DNA from 2 places in the Companilactobacillus paralimentarius genome. Region 1 is predicted to be linked to the other one. Evidence: predicted binding sites of a transcription regulator. Region 1 holds the regulator's gene; the other holds the start of a gene.
What was found. The regulator Rex, encoded in region 1, represses fermentation and respiration genes when NADH is low (regulators of the CRP and FNR family bind a similar motif). The targets are predictions, from matches to a motif close to TTGTGAANTANTTCACAA.

Region 1 (8,280 bases):
AAGCCTACCATGGCCCAAGCTTATTCAGTTCCAGATAGAACTAGTGTATATGAGCATGCACCTAAAGGTATGAAGCTAAATGATTTCGTTACGGCTCCAGAATACTATACGAATACAAAAACTAACGATACCACGGCTTTTAAAAGTTCTAGTAAAATAATTCGTGCGGGTGATTCTAATAATGATTCAACTGACATTATTCAATTGTTAGATGGGTCAAGTACGCAGAAAAAGCAAATTGGTTCTTTTTGGGGAACTGTTAAAGATAGTAATGGTAATAAAACTTATAACTATTTTGATTTGAGTAAACCACAAGAAATTTCGGTTTGGTTCTATGGAGGAAGCAAAGTCGATGGTTATGATGGTTTTGCTTTTGTGCTTCAAAATGATGATTTAGGTGATCAAGCAATTTCTCGTAGTAATGGTGTTCCAACTGCGAGTGAGACCTTGGGTGTTTGGGGTGGCGGAACTCCAGATAACAAAACTACTACAACAAAACTTTCTGGTGCTTCTGACGGAATTCAAAAAAGTGTAGCCATTGAATTTGATCATTATGTGAACAAAACAGCAGGATCATTTTCAAATTCTGTTAATGATTATCTAGACTATGACAAATTTTCAATGTCTAATCCTGGTAATATTGTTATGAATCAATTGAAAACTGGTCATATTGCTTGGAATTATCCAGGTGATACCGCTACTTATATGGAGAATAGTTATAGTCTTATTCTAAACAATTATTTCTACAACATAACACATCGTGGACCAGTGCAGAATAATTCTTATTTCACAGGTTATGATGGCCTTGAAGTCGCTAATTCAGAAACACAAGATCCACGTAATGGTTGGCGCCATCTTAAAATTACTTATACACCACCTACAACGGGAACTACAGCCCGTTTATCATATTTGATTAATGATAAGTTTCCTGATGGTACTGATAAAATGCAAACAGCTCAGGATAGTAAAACTTTCAGTATCGATATCTCTAAATTGATAGGCACTAGTGATGATAAGAAGGTTCGTTGGGGATTTACTGCTTCAACAGGTTCTCCAGAGTCATCAATTGATGACTTGGATATGGTTATTGAAAAAATGCCTTCGATTGTTGATATGAAGGGAACTTCACAGATAACTGATGTCACAAAAAATAGTAGTAAGACTTTAGGCAGCACTAAAGAATTATCAACTAGTGATGGTGATGAAATTAAATTAGAACAGAAATTGGCCTATAGTGGTGGTATTTCTGAGTCAGGTGAAATCAAAGCTACAGTTGGATTGCCAGAGAATGTTGAATACAATGGTGATGCAAATGGTGTCATTGGTAAAATGACCTATCAAGATGAAGATGGCACTACTAAAACGCAAGAAATTAATAAGTCCGATTTAAAGGATGTCACGATAACGATTCCAGGTAAGTATGAGACTGATCCACCAAGTTATAAGACTGTAAAAGGATTTGATGTGACGATTCCATCAATGAATGCAATTGGAGATAATTCTAATATTGAAGTTTATGGAACTGTTAAGGGACCAGAAAGTTCCACGCCAATAACAACTAGTGTGTCAGGAGTCAATACTAGTTATCAGGCCGATAATTATACTGGTGATACGATGAGTCCTGATTTTGTAATTGATAATGAAGTTTTACATATTGAGAATACTAATTCATTGTCACAGGAATTAAATTTGGGTGATGAAGCTCATTTTCAAGGTAATATTTCTTATTTGAAAGGGTCAACTTTTGATGGTGAAGAGCTATTAAGTAATTTGGAAGTTTATGACCAAGATGGCAACAAACTTTCTGGTGTACAAAAGGGTGACATTCAAGTTGATAAGGGTGTTAAGACAGGAACTTATGACATTCCTTATACGTTAAATGGTTTGGAAGCTGATAAGACTTATACATTCAAGTTGAAATTATCAGATTCCAAGGATCGTATTTCTAACACTTTGGAATATAAAGTTAAGATTAAGCCAAAAAAGAATTTACAATTAGAAGTTGATAATTATCGTTTTCAAACAATTAATGCTGGTTCCAAGATAGGTGAATACGTCAAACGTTCGGGAAATTGGGATATTGATGTAAATAGCACGGGAACTAAATGGAAATTATCAGCCCAATCAACAGGTCTGTTTAATAAAGAAGATAGTAGCTATTCTGAACCACTGTACTTCATTGATAAGGATTTGAATGCAAAATCTTTGAATGATGATACATTAATTGCCCAACAGGATACTGTTAATAGTGGTGAAAGCCAAAATACGGACGTTACAGACGCTTGGAGTGAAGAGGACGGTATTCTATTGAAGAATGAATTTCCTAACCTTGCAGGCGATTATACGGGCAAAATTGAATGGACACTGAGTGAAACAATATAAAAAATACTGCCGATAGATTTTAAAAGTCTATTGGCAGTATTTTTTTCGTAATTTTATTTGTAACGTTCTTCTAAACTACTCATCCAGAGTGCTAATACGCAACCGATAACGAAGAAAACCAAACTTAAGATAATATCAGGGCCAGTTGTGCCAATATAAGAAATACCATCATTTGTATATGGATTAGGAATCAGAATCAGAACCGTACTGGCTAGGACGATACCCAAAATGAAGTGATAAACCCTTGAATGATGTTGCTGAATCAATTTTTCCATAGCTTTGGAGAATGTCAGTAATGAGATTACACCACCGATGGCAATGGGAATAAAGACTAGTGGATCAAAAGTTTTAAAACCTTTTAGCATTGGTGTATAGAGTCCTAAAATAATCAATAAATTTGAAGGACTTAATCCGGGTACCAAGACTCCCAGTGCAATTAAGATACCTGCGATAACGAAACCGAAGAAGTTGGCGGGAATAGTTCCGAATATTTCACTCATGAAGAAGAGGAAAACTCCTCCACCAACAAAACTGGCTAAGAACCAAGTAAGGTCATATTTATCTCGAGATGTTTGGGATGTCGACTCTTTAAACAAGGTCGGTAGAGTTCCGATAATTGTTCCGGCAAACCCCCAAAGGACGATCACTTGGTAATTTTGCAAAAGATAATCAAGAGGTTTAGACAAAATACCGATTCCGACAATACCACCAATTCCGATGGGTAAGAAGTAGAGGAAGTCGCGTTTAAAATTCTGACGAATGTGGGCCATAAAACTCAACATTCGTTCGTAGATCCCCATGATAGCGGCTAAAACACCACCGGAAACTCCTGGTAAAATGAAGCCTAAAGCGATAATGACACCCTTAAAGAATCTGATTAAGAAATTTTCTTGTTTTATTGTTATGCTCCTTTGGAAATATTCTTTATGAATTAAGTTATCAAATTTAAAGAATGTGGGCAACAAAAATGTTGAAACCAGTTTTTTATCCAAAAAAACCAGTGTGGCGATCATATTTGATGATCACTGCACTGGTCTAAGAGTTGGACAATGTTTTGTTTTACTTTCTAGTCGGTAAAGTCTTCTAGTTCAATAGATTTTTCAGTCCATTCTTCTTCAACTTTGTCCTGTTGTTGTTTATTTTCGTCGAGTTCCTTTTGAAGATCGGCTAACTTGCTATAAGAAGTCAGATTTTCATCTTTAGTCATTTCTTTTTGAATAGCGGTATTTTTATCTTCCAGTTCAGCAATCTGTTTCTCTAAGTCTTCAACTTGACGACGTAATTTACGTTCTTGTTTTTGTTGTTCCTTGGACTGTTGATACTGAACTTTCTTTTCACTGACATTAGCAGTTGTTTGTGTTTCTTCAGTTGGATGATCAGTTGTTTTTTCCACGTAATAATCGTAGTCACCAAGATAAATCTTGCTACCGTGTTCACCAATATCAACGATACGATCAGCTAAAGTATTCAAAAGGTAACGATCATGGGAAACGAAAAGAACAGTTCCTTCAAAATTCTTCAAGGCATCTTCAAGAACTTCCTTGCTGTCAATATCCAAGTGGTTAGTAGGTTCGTCCATGATTAAGAAATTATCGTGTTCCATAGCTAGTTTCGTCAGAGTTAATCGAGCCTTTTCACCACCAGATAGACCGGCAACAGGTTTGAGTACATCGTCACCACTGAAGAGAAAGGCTCCCAACATATTACGAATTACTTGCTCGTCTAAGCGAGGGTAGATATCCCAGATTTCATGGAGAACATCTTTTTTAGGATCAAGATTTTTCAAATTCTGGTCATAGTAACCAACTTCAACATTAGCACCAAACTGAGTTGTTCCCTTGATCATTGGAATTTGTCCCAAGATAGATTTTAGAAAAGTTGATTTACCGATACCGTTAGGTCCAATGATACCGACACGTTCTCCTTTCTTGACATCTAGATTGATTGGTTCGGACATGATGTGATTCTCATAACCGATAGCGGCATCTTTGACTAGCAATACGTCGTTTCCACTTTCTTTATCAATTTGAAATTTAAAGTGAACGGAACCTTGGTCACTATCAGGACGATCTAAGACATCCATGTGTTCAAGCTTTTTACGACGACTTTGGGCCATCTTAGTGGTAGAAGCACGGACAATATTCTTTTGAATGTATTCTTCGGTCTTTTTGATTTCAGCCTGTTGTTCTTCATAATGTTTCCAAGCTACTTCTTGATTCTTTTTCTTTTCTTGCAAGTAGAAAGTATAGTTACCAGAGTAGTGTGTTGAAGAGTGATGGTTGATCTCAACAATTTCAGTAACAGCTTTGTCTAAAAAGTATTGATCATGGGATACGATGACTAGCGCCCCACGATAATTTTTGAGATAACCTTCAAGCCATTCCACTGTATTGATGTCCAAATGGTTTGTTGGTTCATCCAAAAGTAAAATATCATGATGTTCCAATAGCATTTTAGCCATAGCTAAACGTGAACGCTCACCACCAGAAAGGGTTGATATTTGAGCTTGCCAAACATCTTCATCAAATCCAAATCCTTTGAGAACACTACGGATTTCTGATTGATAACCGTAACCATTTTCTTGACGGAATGTATTTTGTAATTGATCGTATTGTTTCAAGATGTTGTCGTAGTCTTGAATATTGGGGTCAGCAAGTTTTTCTTCTAAGACATGCATCTTTTTTTCTTGTTCTTTTAGATAGTCAAAAACATGTTCCATCTCGTCAAAAATTTTATTTTCACTATTTAAACCGGAATCCTGAGCAAGGTAACCGATATTTGTATCCTTTTTTAGAGCAATATTTCCACTATTATAACTTTCCTGATCGGAAATAATTTTGAGCATAGTTGATTTGCCGACACCATTTCGGCCGACTAGACCAATCCTGCTATTATCCTGTACTTCGAAGCTGACATTAGAGAACAGCTTCTTAGTACCAAAATTTTTTGTAATGTTTTGTGCTTGTAATAAAATCAATTTCAAACTCCTTTATGTATTCACAATTTTAGCATTATTTAATAAATTATGTCTTTATAGGTTTAACGTGTTGCGTTTTTGTTGATTTTTATTTACTATAAATGTTAGTGAAATGACACACATATGGTGGTAAATTATGACAAAAACAACAGTTCCAAACGCAACAATAAAGCGTTTACCAATTTATTATCGGTATTTTCAATTTTTAAAAGATGAAGGTACAAAAAAGATCTCTTCTGGAGAATTATCAGAAGGGGTCAAGATAGATAGTGCTACAATAAGACGTGACTTCTCATATCTAGGAGCACTTGGAAAACGCGGTTATGGCTACGATGTAAACGATTTAGTAGCTTTCTTTAAAAAACTCTTAAATCAAGACAAGCGTACTAACGTAGCTTTAGTCGGTGTAGGTAATTTAGGTAACGCCTTACTAAATTATAACTTTTCTCGGACTAATAATGTTCGAATTGCGGCAGCTTTTGATATTAATAAGGAAATTGTCGGTACAGTTAAGAGTGGCGTTCCTGTTTATGATATATCTGAATTGAAGGAACAGCTTCATTTGCAACAAATTGATGTCTGTATCTTGACAGTTTCTTCAAACGCAGCTCAAACAACAGCTGATTTATTGTCTGATGCTGGAGTTAGAGGAATTCTAAACTTTACACCGGTAATTATCAACGTTCCAAGTAGTATCCGCGTTCATTATGTTGATTTGGCTAATGAATTGCAGACTTTGATTTTCTTCTTAGATCGTGATAAGTCAATGAAGGAAGAGCAAGAATAATTTTTTGGGGGAAAGTATTATGAGTGAACCATTGTTCTTAAAGCCTGTATTCCACGAAAAAATTTGGGGTGGAAGAAAGCTAGAAACTAAATTTGGTTACAATATTCCAGATGGCACTATTGGTGAATGCTGGGCTATTTCAGGTCATCCACATGGTAGATCACAAGTTGAAAATGGCGAATTTGCTGGTCAATATGTTGATGATCTTTGGAAAAATCACGGTGAACTATTTGGTAATCCTAAGGGAAAAGTTTTCCCACTTTTAACAAAGATTTTGGATGCTGAAGCTAGCCTATCTGTTCAAGTTCACCCTGATAACGAATATGCAGCAGAGCATGAGCATGAATTAGGTAAGACAGAATGCTGGTACATTATTGATGCGGAACCAGGTTCATACTTGATCTATGGTCACAATGCTAAAAATAAAGCTGAACTTGATAAGATGATTGAATCAGGTGACTGGGATCATCTATTGAGAAAAGTTCCAGTTAAAACTGGTGACTTCTACTACGTACCAAGTGGTACTGTTCACGCCTTGAACAAGGGTATTATGGCTCTAGAGACACAACAAAGTAGTGATACAACATATCGTTTGTATGACTACGACCGTGTTGAGAAGTCTACAGGTAAGAAGCGTGACCTTCACATCAAGCAGTCAGAGGATACGATTACAGTTCCTCATAAAGACCCACAATTAAACATTGAATCAAAAGAAGAGGGTAAGAACAAGTTTACAACATTTGTTCAACCACCTGTATCACCATTCTTCTCAGTTTATCACTGGGAAATTAAAGAACCAGTCAAATTACATCATCAAATCGGTAAGTATACTTTGATTTCTGTAATTAATGGTCAAGGTAAGATTACTGTTGATGGAAAAGACTATGATTTGAGCAAGGGTATTCATTTAATTGTTCCAGCAACTGTTGATTCATGGACACTTTCTGGCGATTTGGATATTATTGCTTCAGAATCAGGCGAAGATTAGATAAATATTAAATAACGTAAAAAATGCAGAATATCGATTTGAAAAAACCGTATGTTCTGTTTTTTTTATTGGCTGAATTAAGCAAAAATAGAACTATTTTACGATTGACACTAATTATTGTTCGTGAAAATGAATTAAATGAAAAATATTCTAATTTGAAACCGTTATCAATTTCATTTTTTACAAAAAGTCTTCTATAATTAAAACTATGTTGATTTCAAAGGGGACTTTAAAGTGCAAAAACGACGATTTTTTCGAGTCAGTTTAGGCTGGCAAATTATTATTGGTTTGATTTTAGGTATTATCCTTGGTCAGGTCTTTTATCAAAATAAAGCTGCTATTCAGGTAATGCAGAACATTGGTACAATGTTTATCTCAATGATTCAGATGATTGTGTTACCGATTGTTATCTCTTGTTTAACAGTTGGTATCGCCAATATGGGTGATATTAAGAAGTTAGGCCGAATTGGATTAAAGACTTTAATTTATTTTGAAATAATGACAACATTAGCGATTATTATTGGTATTATTGTCGCTAATGTTACACATCCCGGTACCTTTATCGATGTACATAGTCTAAAAGGTTCGGATATTAGTCAATACACAGCTACTGCCAAAACTGCCAAACATTCGGGTATTTGGTCAATCTTGATGAGCATTATCCCAACTAATATTTTTGAATCATTAGGTAAGGGTGATATGTTACCAATCATCTTCTTCTCAGTCCTATTCGGATTGGGAACAGCTTCTATTGGCAAACAAGGTCAGATTATTACTGATACTTTAAATGCTGTTGCCAACGTTATGTTCAAAGTTACTAACTGGGTTATGCGTTTAGCTCCTATTGGTGTTTGTGCTTTGATCGGTGTTACTGTTGGTGAAATGGGCTTTAACTCTTTGAAACCATTGGCATTGTTCATTCTGATTGCTTATGCAACCATGGCATTTTTCGTCTTTGTCGTTATGGCTGGAGTTGGACATTTGTTCCATGTTCGTTTCTATGAATTATTCAGAATTATTGAAAATGAAGTAACTTTAGCTTTTACAACTGCCAGTTCAGAAGCAGCTCTTCCTAAAATGATGGAAAAGATGCAAAAGTATGGTGCCTCTAAAGGTATTGTCAGTTTCGTTATTCCAACTGGATAT
Region 2 (8,280 bases), 520 kb from region 1:
ACACCTTGAATCCACATTGGAATCATTAAATAAGGATTCCAAACTATTGAACCCAAAACCACAGGTTCATTGATATTGAAAATACTGGGAATAACGAAAGCTCGGCCTAAAACCTTTAGACGTTGGGATTTAGCCAAGAACAACATCATTAATACCAAGGGCATCGTACAGCCAACTCCACCGATCCATAAATATGTTGAAAACATTGTTTCTCCTGTAACAATATTTTGTGCACCATGGATCTGATTAGCTTGTATAGCGGCTAAATAAACTGGTGTTGTAATTGGTGTCAAAATCCAAGTAGAGATTCCCATTGAATAAATTAGACAATTGATTAACATGACCAAAACAAATCCGGGTAAAGTCTCTACAATATTTGCTAAAGGTGAAAACATTTGAATAATGAGTTGATAGACATTTATTTTTAAAACATTAACCAAAATAAATCCAACGGTAATCACAACACCAATTGGCAACATTGAATCAAACCAAGCTGTTACAAAATCAGGAATCACAGTATCTTCAGCAAAGAAACTAAATTTGCCGAAGAATTCCATGACTAAGGCTGTGAAAATACCACAAATAATGGCAACAAACATTCCTCCGGCTCCGAAGTGACTAAATTCAAAAGTGGCGCCGCCATCCTTAGACATTACTGGATTAGTTAATAGTAAAAACAGTCCTAGCGACGTTAAGCCAGAAATAATTCGTTGTTTAGATAATTTCTTTTTCTCCATCATATTGAATGGAATCAAAAACGCTACAAAAATTGAAATAATACCAAAAGTAAAATTACTGATACCCGACAAATCAGGCCACCAACTCCAAATATTAGCAAAGAGACCTAAAAAAGTAATTACTGAACTAACTAAAATAAATGGTAAAGTTTGAAGAATTGAATCTTTTAGGACACTGATCCAAATATTACGACTGATTCGATCCATTTTTGGTGCTACTTTTTCTTTAAAGATTGCCATAAAACTATTCATTGTTATTTCAAATCCTTTTCTCTGTTTTTAGTTGAGTACACTTTGCAAATGTTTCAAAGCCTGCTTTCCATCCAACATTGCGTAATAATCAGGATTCATTAAAATCACTTTTTTATTTGTACCAGATACTGCTTGTTTAATCTCTGTTTCCATAAAGGATAAGTGTGGACCAATCATGATAACGTCTGTTTCATCTAAATAATTGTCTAATTCAGCTTCACTCCGTGCCTGAATTTGATAATCTAATCCTTGTTTTTTAGCTGCTTTACGCATACTCACGGCCATAAAACCTGAAGACGCTCCCGTACCACATACCAACAATACTTTTAAACTCATATTTTCTCCCTCAATTGCATAATTTATTTAATTCATTTATTCAATTTAAAGAAGTCAAAAATAAAAGTCAAATTTACCTTTAATAATTTATTTTTCAAGTAATAGCTTTAAATCAACAAAAAAAGCCAATAATTGTCATAAAATTTCGACAATCATTGACCAAAATGTCGGTAAAATATTCTATTTTTGAGGCGATATTAAACTAATCAAACGATTAACCAAATCAGCGACTCGCTTGGAATCACTGGCAATCGCTGCCACATCTCTTTCTTTGACCATAGTATGTGTTACTAACAATAAGCTGACAGAATCAGTATCATCGTTAAATTGACCAATTGGTAAATTCACATTATGATCATACATTGGAATAAGCCCTTCTTCGACTTTTACTATCTTAGAACCTTCTGGCATGCTCAAGATATAGCTTTTAATTCTCTTTAAACTAAATTTATCTTGGTAAAAACCATAAATAACTGTTAATTCATCTAAGATATATTTAATTTCATTATTCATATTTAATCCACTCCCATTAAAATGAAAATATCTCCACTTATAGTATCGCGCTTACTTTAACAAATTGACAAGAATGTTCCACTTAATTTTCGACACTTTGTTTTAAAATATTATCAAAATCAGCTCCATAAGTCTCTCCAAAAAGGTTCAGATGTGCTAATAGATAATAAGTTTGATACCAAGATACCCTCTTTTGCCAATCCTTATCTAACGGATACAGTTCCTGATAGCCCTGATAAAATTCTTTACCAAATCCACCAAATAATAGAGTCATAGCAATATCCATTTCACGATTACCAAAGAAAACATCGGGATCAAATAAAATTGGTTGCCGATTCTGTTCAAACCCAACGTTACCATTCCACAAATCTCCATGCATCAAACTTGGTATAATTGGATGAACTTGGTAATATTCCATCAATTTTTCCTCAAATCGACGCATCATTTTATCTCGTTGACCGTTCCATAGGCCCTTCTTTTGCACTTCATTGATCAAAACATTCAAACGTTGTTGAATATAGAAATCACCCCAATTAGCACGCCAAGTATTAATTTTGGGATTACTAGCATTCAGAACGTCATGTCCCAAACCAAAACGTAGTGAATGGCGTTGATGCATCTTAGCCACCAATTGTCCCAAATCATACTGTGAGCCAGTTCCAAAGTGGATATAATTCAAAATAAGATAACTATTATCACGAAAAGTTCCACTTCGAATAACTTTAGGAGCATTAGCAACCGAATTGATCAAATTGAGACTCTCAACTTCATGATCAAAGAAACTCTCGTTATTATCAGGTTGGACTTTTAAGAAGTACTCACCTGTATCGGCAATTACCCTAAAAGCTAAGTTTATATCGCCACCAGAAACAGTTTGGACATCCTCAATTTTGCCCAGATCTAGTTCTTCATACCAACTTTCATCTACCAGCATTAATATCCCTCTTATCCTTTTTGCTTCTGATATAATGATAATCAATTCTATTTAACAAAAAAATTCATTTGAGGTACATTTTGAAAATAAAGATTATTCGAAAATTTCAATAACAAGTTAGCCACTTGGACAAAATAAATTGAATCCAAGTGATATCAGTATTTGAAGTTTATAAATATGTCTTTAAGCGCCACAGGAACTAGCAAAGAGTTCTTGTGGCGTTTTATAGTTCAATAACTTTCTAGGCATATTGTTGAGCTTAAATTCTATGTCTCTTATTACTTTTGGGCTGACTGTATCCAGTGACAGCCCTTTGGGCAAGTCACGACGTATCATTCGATTATGTACTTCATTTGTTCCACGTTCACAAGATGTATATGGGTGTGTGAAGTAAACATCCGCAACGCCAGCCATATCAGATGATAGATTAGAGAACTCAGGGCCATTGTCTGCAGTGATTGAATTGATAAGATCACCATAGTTCTTTATGATCTCTTTCATAGCATAATCTACAGAGTCGGCATCTCTACCGTCAATAAGTCTCATTATTTCAAAGCGTGTCTTACGCTCTATGAGCGTTAAGACGACACTCTCATGGCCATTTCTTTTGCCCACAATCGTGTCTATCTCAAAGTCCCCAAAGGATTCTCTGCTATCAACACTTTTAGGGCGTTTCTCAATACTACGACCAAGTAGACGCTTATGCTTTTTTGAAGTATGTTGCTTAGTCGGTCTAGTTGACTTTTCTACCAGATCAATATTCCGGATTTCAAGTCGTTGTTCATCAATATATTTGTAAAGTGTAGTAGTACAAACCATTTCATCTACTAAGAATAATTCTTCGTTCTTAGCTCGTCCAACGGCCGTATCAGGTGACCATCCATTATCTATGAACTGGCTTACAAAGAAGCCTAAAAAGGCTGTGACTTGGTCGAATTTAGAAGGACGATGGCAAAGCTTACGGTTCTTTACATACTTTTGATGTGCAGTGTCAGGAAAGTAGCAATTCAAGTGTTGAACTTTACCATTAACTTTCTTGATCTGCTCAACAGTACCTCTGTTAATTTCATTATTAATAGTCTGAGGTGAAACGCCGATAGCTTTAGCTATCTGGCGATTCGAGTAGCCAATTGAATGAAAGGAAGCAATCTTTCCACGTTCAATTTCAGTTAAATGATGTCCTTTAGGACGATTTATGATATTCTGTTCTAGCACCAAGACGAAAAACCTCTTTCATTGTTTGTGTGAGAACTCCAATGATACCTGATTTTTACGTCTTGGTGTTTTTATTTTGTCATTTTTCTAAAGTGGCTAACTTGATTATAAAATTCGCCAATAAAGATTATTTCTAAAAGATCCGATAACTTAATAAATCAATTGACAAAGGTCTGGGAAGCATCTGTAAGAGCTACTCATTCTTTCTTATCTGAAACATCAATTCAAAAAATTAAGATATCCTTACCAAAAATTCTACAACAAATCCCTGATTTAATCATCGTGGAGGATAAAAAAATTATAGCCTTTATGGGCATTTCTCATCAAGAACTTGAAATGCTTTTTGTTGCCCCAGAATTCCGTGGCCTTGGTCTAGGGAAACAATTAATTAATTATGCTATTAAAAATTTTGATGTAAATAAACTGACAGTTAACGAACAAAATCCGCAGGCTATCGGATTCTACGAATATCTTGGATTTGAAACTTATCGAAGAACCGAGACTGACGATGCAGGTAATCCTTACCCTATTCTGTACATGAAAAGAAAAGAAAACTAAAACAACACCTATTCAGGATAACAAATTACATCCCTGAATAGGTGTTGTTTCTTATTTAGTATTCTTAATCAAACGAGCAATATTCTCCGAAACTTGTTGCAAATTCTTATCAGTATCCTGAATTGCCTTTGATAATTCCTCTACACCAGGTACACAAGTAAAGATTGCATCAATTCCTAAAGGATAAAGTTCTGATATTTTTTCACCGACAGAACCAGCAATCGCGATGACTGTTGCTTGAGGATTAACCGCTTTGGTCGCTTTAGCAACGCCAATTGGTGTCTTGCCAAATTTGGTTTGAAAGTCAATTTGACCTTCACCAGTCACTACCACATCAGCATCTTTTACCTTATCTTTTAAATCTGTATAGTCGACTACTATGTCAACTCCTGAGCGCATTTCCGAATGTGTGAAGGCTAATAGTCCAGCTCCCAATCCACCTGCGGCACCAGCTCCAGGGACTTGTTTTAAATCTTTTCCAAGATCCCTCTTTAAAATATCAGCATAATGAGACAAAGCTTTATCTAAGAATTCGACCATCTCTTCATTAGCACCTTTTTGCGGACCGAATACATGACTGGCACCATTAGGACCAGTTAGTGGATTTGTCACATCCGAAGCGATAATAACTTTCACATCAGCTAATTCCGGCAACATAGCCGATGCATCGATCTTGTCTAATTTTTCCAACATGGCCCCACCATATTGAAGTTCTTGACCTTTTTCATCTAATAAGTGAGCTCCTAACGCTTGAGCCATACCAGCACCACCGTCATTAGTTGCTGATCCACCAATTCCGATGATAATTGTTTTAGCACCTTTTTGGATAGCCGATTTAATCAACTCACCCGTTCCAAAAGTTGTTGTAATATAAGGATTTTGCGTAAATTGATTAATATATTGGATTCCACTAGCCTCTGCCATTTCGATCACGGCTACTTTGCCGTCAGCAATCAAGCCATAATGAGCTTCCGTTTTACGGCCTAAAGGATTAATTACCTCTTCCGTAATGATTTGTCCGTTTTTATCATCTACTAAAGATTGAACGGTTCCCTCGCCACCATCGGCCATTGGCACATCAATAAAATCTGCTTCCGGATAAACTTTAGCAAATCCTTTGTGCATCGCCGTAGCGACCTCTTTAGCTGTTAATGAATTTTTATATGAATCTGGAGCCAAAACTATTTTCATCATAATCCACCTCTAGAACAAATTTCCATACATTAATGTTGCTACAATCGTCATTGAAAGTCCAACTAGCATTTCCCACAAAACAACACTCATTCTTTCCTTAAAGTGCATATCAACAGCTTTGGCCGTTACGTGGAAATAGTTACCATGTGGCAATTGGTCGATGACAGTTGCTCCAGTATGAACCATCGCTGCAGCACCTGTACCAGAAATACCGAAGGACATGATTGATTTGCTGAATGAGTTTGATGCCAAGATAACACCAGTAGAAGTTGATGCTGTTGCTGCAGCCATTAAAATACCAGCAATTGGAGCTAAGAAGGTTCCGGAGATTCCCGAAACTTTGACTATCTCAACTACTTTTTGTGGTAAATCAGATGCTGAAACTAAGCCAGCGATCGCACCAGCGCCAATTAAAATCAACACTACGTCAGTCATTCGTGCCAATCCACCTGACATATATTTCAAAAACTTTTTACGTTGTCCCATTGCTAAAGTTCCAACCAGTCCGGCAATTGGTAAAATATACATTGCATCTAAATTAAATGTGGCTAACGCCTTAATTCCCAAAATATCGCCTACAGGTGTAATCAAAAGTAAAATAACAGCCACTAATGGCGTCACAATTGCAGCCCTCAGACTTGGTAAATCCTTATCCTCTTTAGTCTCAAACTTATGATCTGCCGAAACAAAAGTTCCTTTATTCTTGATCAATGTTGCTAAAAGTACCGTTACGATCAAACCAACAATTGCTGGCACAAAGTCTGCAATCATAACTTGTGAAAGCTCAACATTAAAACTTTTGGCAGCTGCAATCGTATTAGGATTAGGTGAGATGATATTTCCAGCTTTACCCCCACCAGAAAGAGCTACTAATAATGAAAGTTTACTGTAATGCATCTTTTGACCAACTTCTAAAGCAATCGGTGCCACAATCAAAACGGCCACAGGAATAAAGATTCCTACACCAGTTAAGACCATTGTCGATAAAGCCAAAGCTAAAATAGCTAATTTATCGCTGAAATGATTGACGATATTAGATGCGATCACATTAGCTGCACCTGATTCCATCATTACTCCAGCTAAAACTCCGGCCGCAATAACACGGATAATTGTCCCCATAACGCCAGAACTACCTTTGACAATTACATCGGTTGTCTGTGAAAGATTCATTCCTCCAATTAAGCAACCAACAATTGCTCCCAAAATCAATGCATAAATAGGATTAACTCTGAACAAAATCAATCCAATTGCTAAAAGCAAACCTAACAAGGCTGCCCACCAAGCAATAACCATTTTTAATATCCTCCTCAAAAACACGGTAATTGTTAAATATTGAACAATTATTAACTTTTGTATAATACCTTGATAGATTTACTAAATCAATGTACATATGCACAAAAATAATTGGATAATATATTAAAAAATAATGTATTTTCTTGATAAATCAATGTTTTTAAAATTTAAAATAATGTAAAATATTTATATGCACAAATATCAGATTTAAGCTTCTAGGCAACTTTGCTTAATCTTTAACAAGGATAAAATTATGAAATTAGACCCCAAATTAGCACAATCCATTGTTGATCGGATGATGGAAAGTATTCCGTACAATATTAATATGATGAATGAAAAAGGTTATATTATCGCTAGTGGTAATAAGGACCGTATCAATACTCTACACATTGGTGCCATTGAAACTATTGAAAGTGGTAAAACCAAGCCTATGATTGAATCCTTTGGTAAATTCGGACAGCCTGGTGTGAACATCCCTGTCGAATTTCAAGGCAAAACAATTGGCGTTATCGGTATCACTGGTGATCCTGAGAAAGTTACCCCATTAGCTTCACTACTGAAGGTATCAACTGAATTACTAATTACTCAGATCAATAGTTCTAAGGCTGAAAATCAACGTAAAGAATCATTAAATCATTTTCTTTATCAATGGACGACAATCGACAATATCTCTGAAAACGTAGAATTGAAGTCCCGAGCTCAAGCTTTGAATATCAATCTAGAATTAAAGCGCTATGCCGTTATCCTCGAAACAGATAATCAACCCACAATTCTTGAAGGTGACTTCTATTTCAGTAAAACACCGCATCAACAATTGATTATCACCCGTAACACCGACAATTTAGAAAAATATCTAAAATTTAGTCAACTCAACCAAATCATGATTGGTATCAGTAATCAGAGTACCAATTTGAAAAAAGCTGTTCAACAAGCGATTGATACTATTAAAGTCGTTTATGAATTGCAACTAACTGATATCTACTACTATTACCAAATCAGTTTTCTCAATAAATTACTCCAAAGCCAACTCTATTCAGACAAAATCATTAATACTTTCAAGAATTTACTTAAAACAAGAGCTGGTACTGAATTAATTGACACTCTCGATTGTTACTTCAAATCAAATGGTAATGTGACCGACACTTCAACTAGATTGAATGTTCATCGGAACACGACTAATTATCGATTAAACAAAATTTCTGACTATTTCAATCTTGATTTGCACGATATTACTGACATGCTTGAACT

Region 2: the regulator Rex is predicted to act here: its motif matches at 7,062-7,079, upstream of ACI6PB_RS07265 (GntP family permease).

Annotation. Positions count from the first base shown of each region.
Region 1 is NZ_OY724131.1:2,019,303-2,027,582, reverse strand. It holds gene ACI6PB_RS09900 (hypothetical protein) at 1-2,382, shown strand, start outside; gene ACI6PB_RS09895 (DUF368 domain-containing protein) at 2,436-3,395, opposite strand; gene ACI6PB_RS09890 (ABC-F family ATP-binding cassette domain-containing protein) at 3,449-5,359, opposite strand; gene ACI6PB_RS09885 (redox-sensing transcriptional repressor Rex) at 5,496-6,146, shown strand; gene manA (mannose-6-phosphate isomerase, class I) at 6,166-7,134, shown strand; gene ACI6PB_RS09875 (cation:dicarboxylate symporter family transporter) at 7,369-8,280, shown strand, end outside.
Region 2 is NZ_OY724131.1:1,498,434-1,506,713, forward strand. It holds gene ACI6PB_RS07230 (PTS sugar transporter subunit IIC) at 1-989, opposite strand, end outside; gene ACI6PB_RS07235 (PTS sugar transporter subunit IIB) at 1,017-1,325, opposite strand; gene ACI6PB_RS07240 (hypothetical protein) at 1,506-1,838, opposite strand; gene ACI6PB_RS07245 (fructosamine kinase family protein) at 1,921-2,772, opposite strand; gene ACI6PB_RS07250 (IS30 family transposase) at 2,956-3,990, opposite strand; gene ACI6PB_RS07255 (GNAT family N-acetyltransferase) at 4,150-4,545, shown strand; gene ACI6PB_RS07260 (glycerate kinase) at 4,597-5,736, opposite strand; gene ACI6PB_RS07265 (GntP family permease) at 5,749-7,032, opposite strand; gene ACI6PB_RS07270 (CdaR family transcriptional regulator) at 7,286-8,280, shown strand, end outside.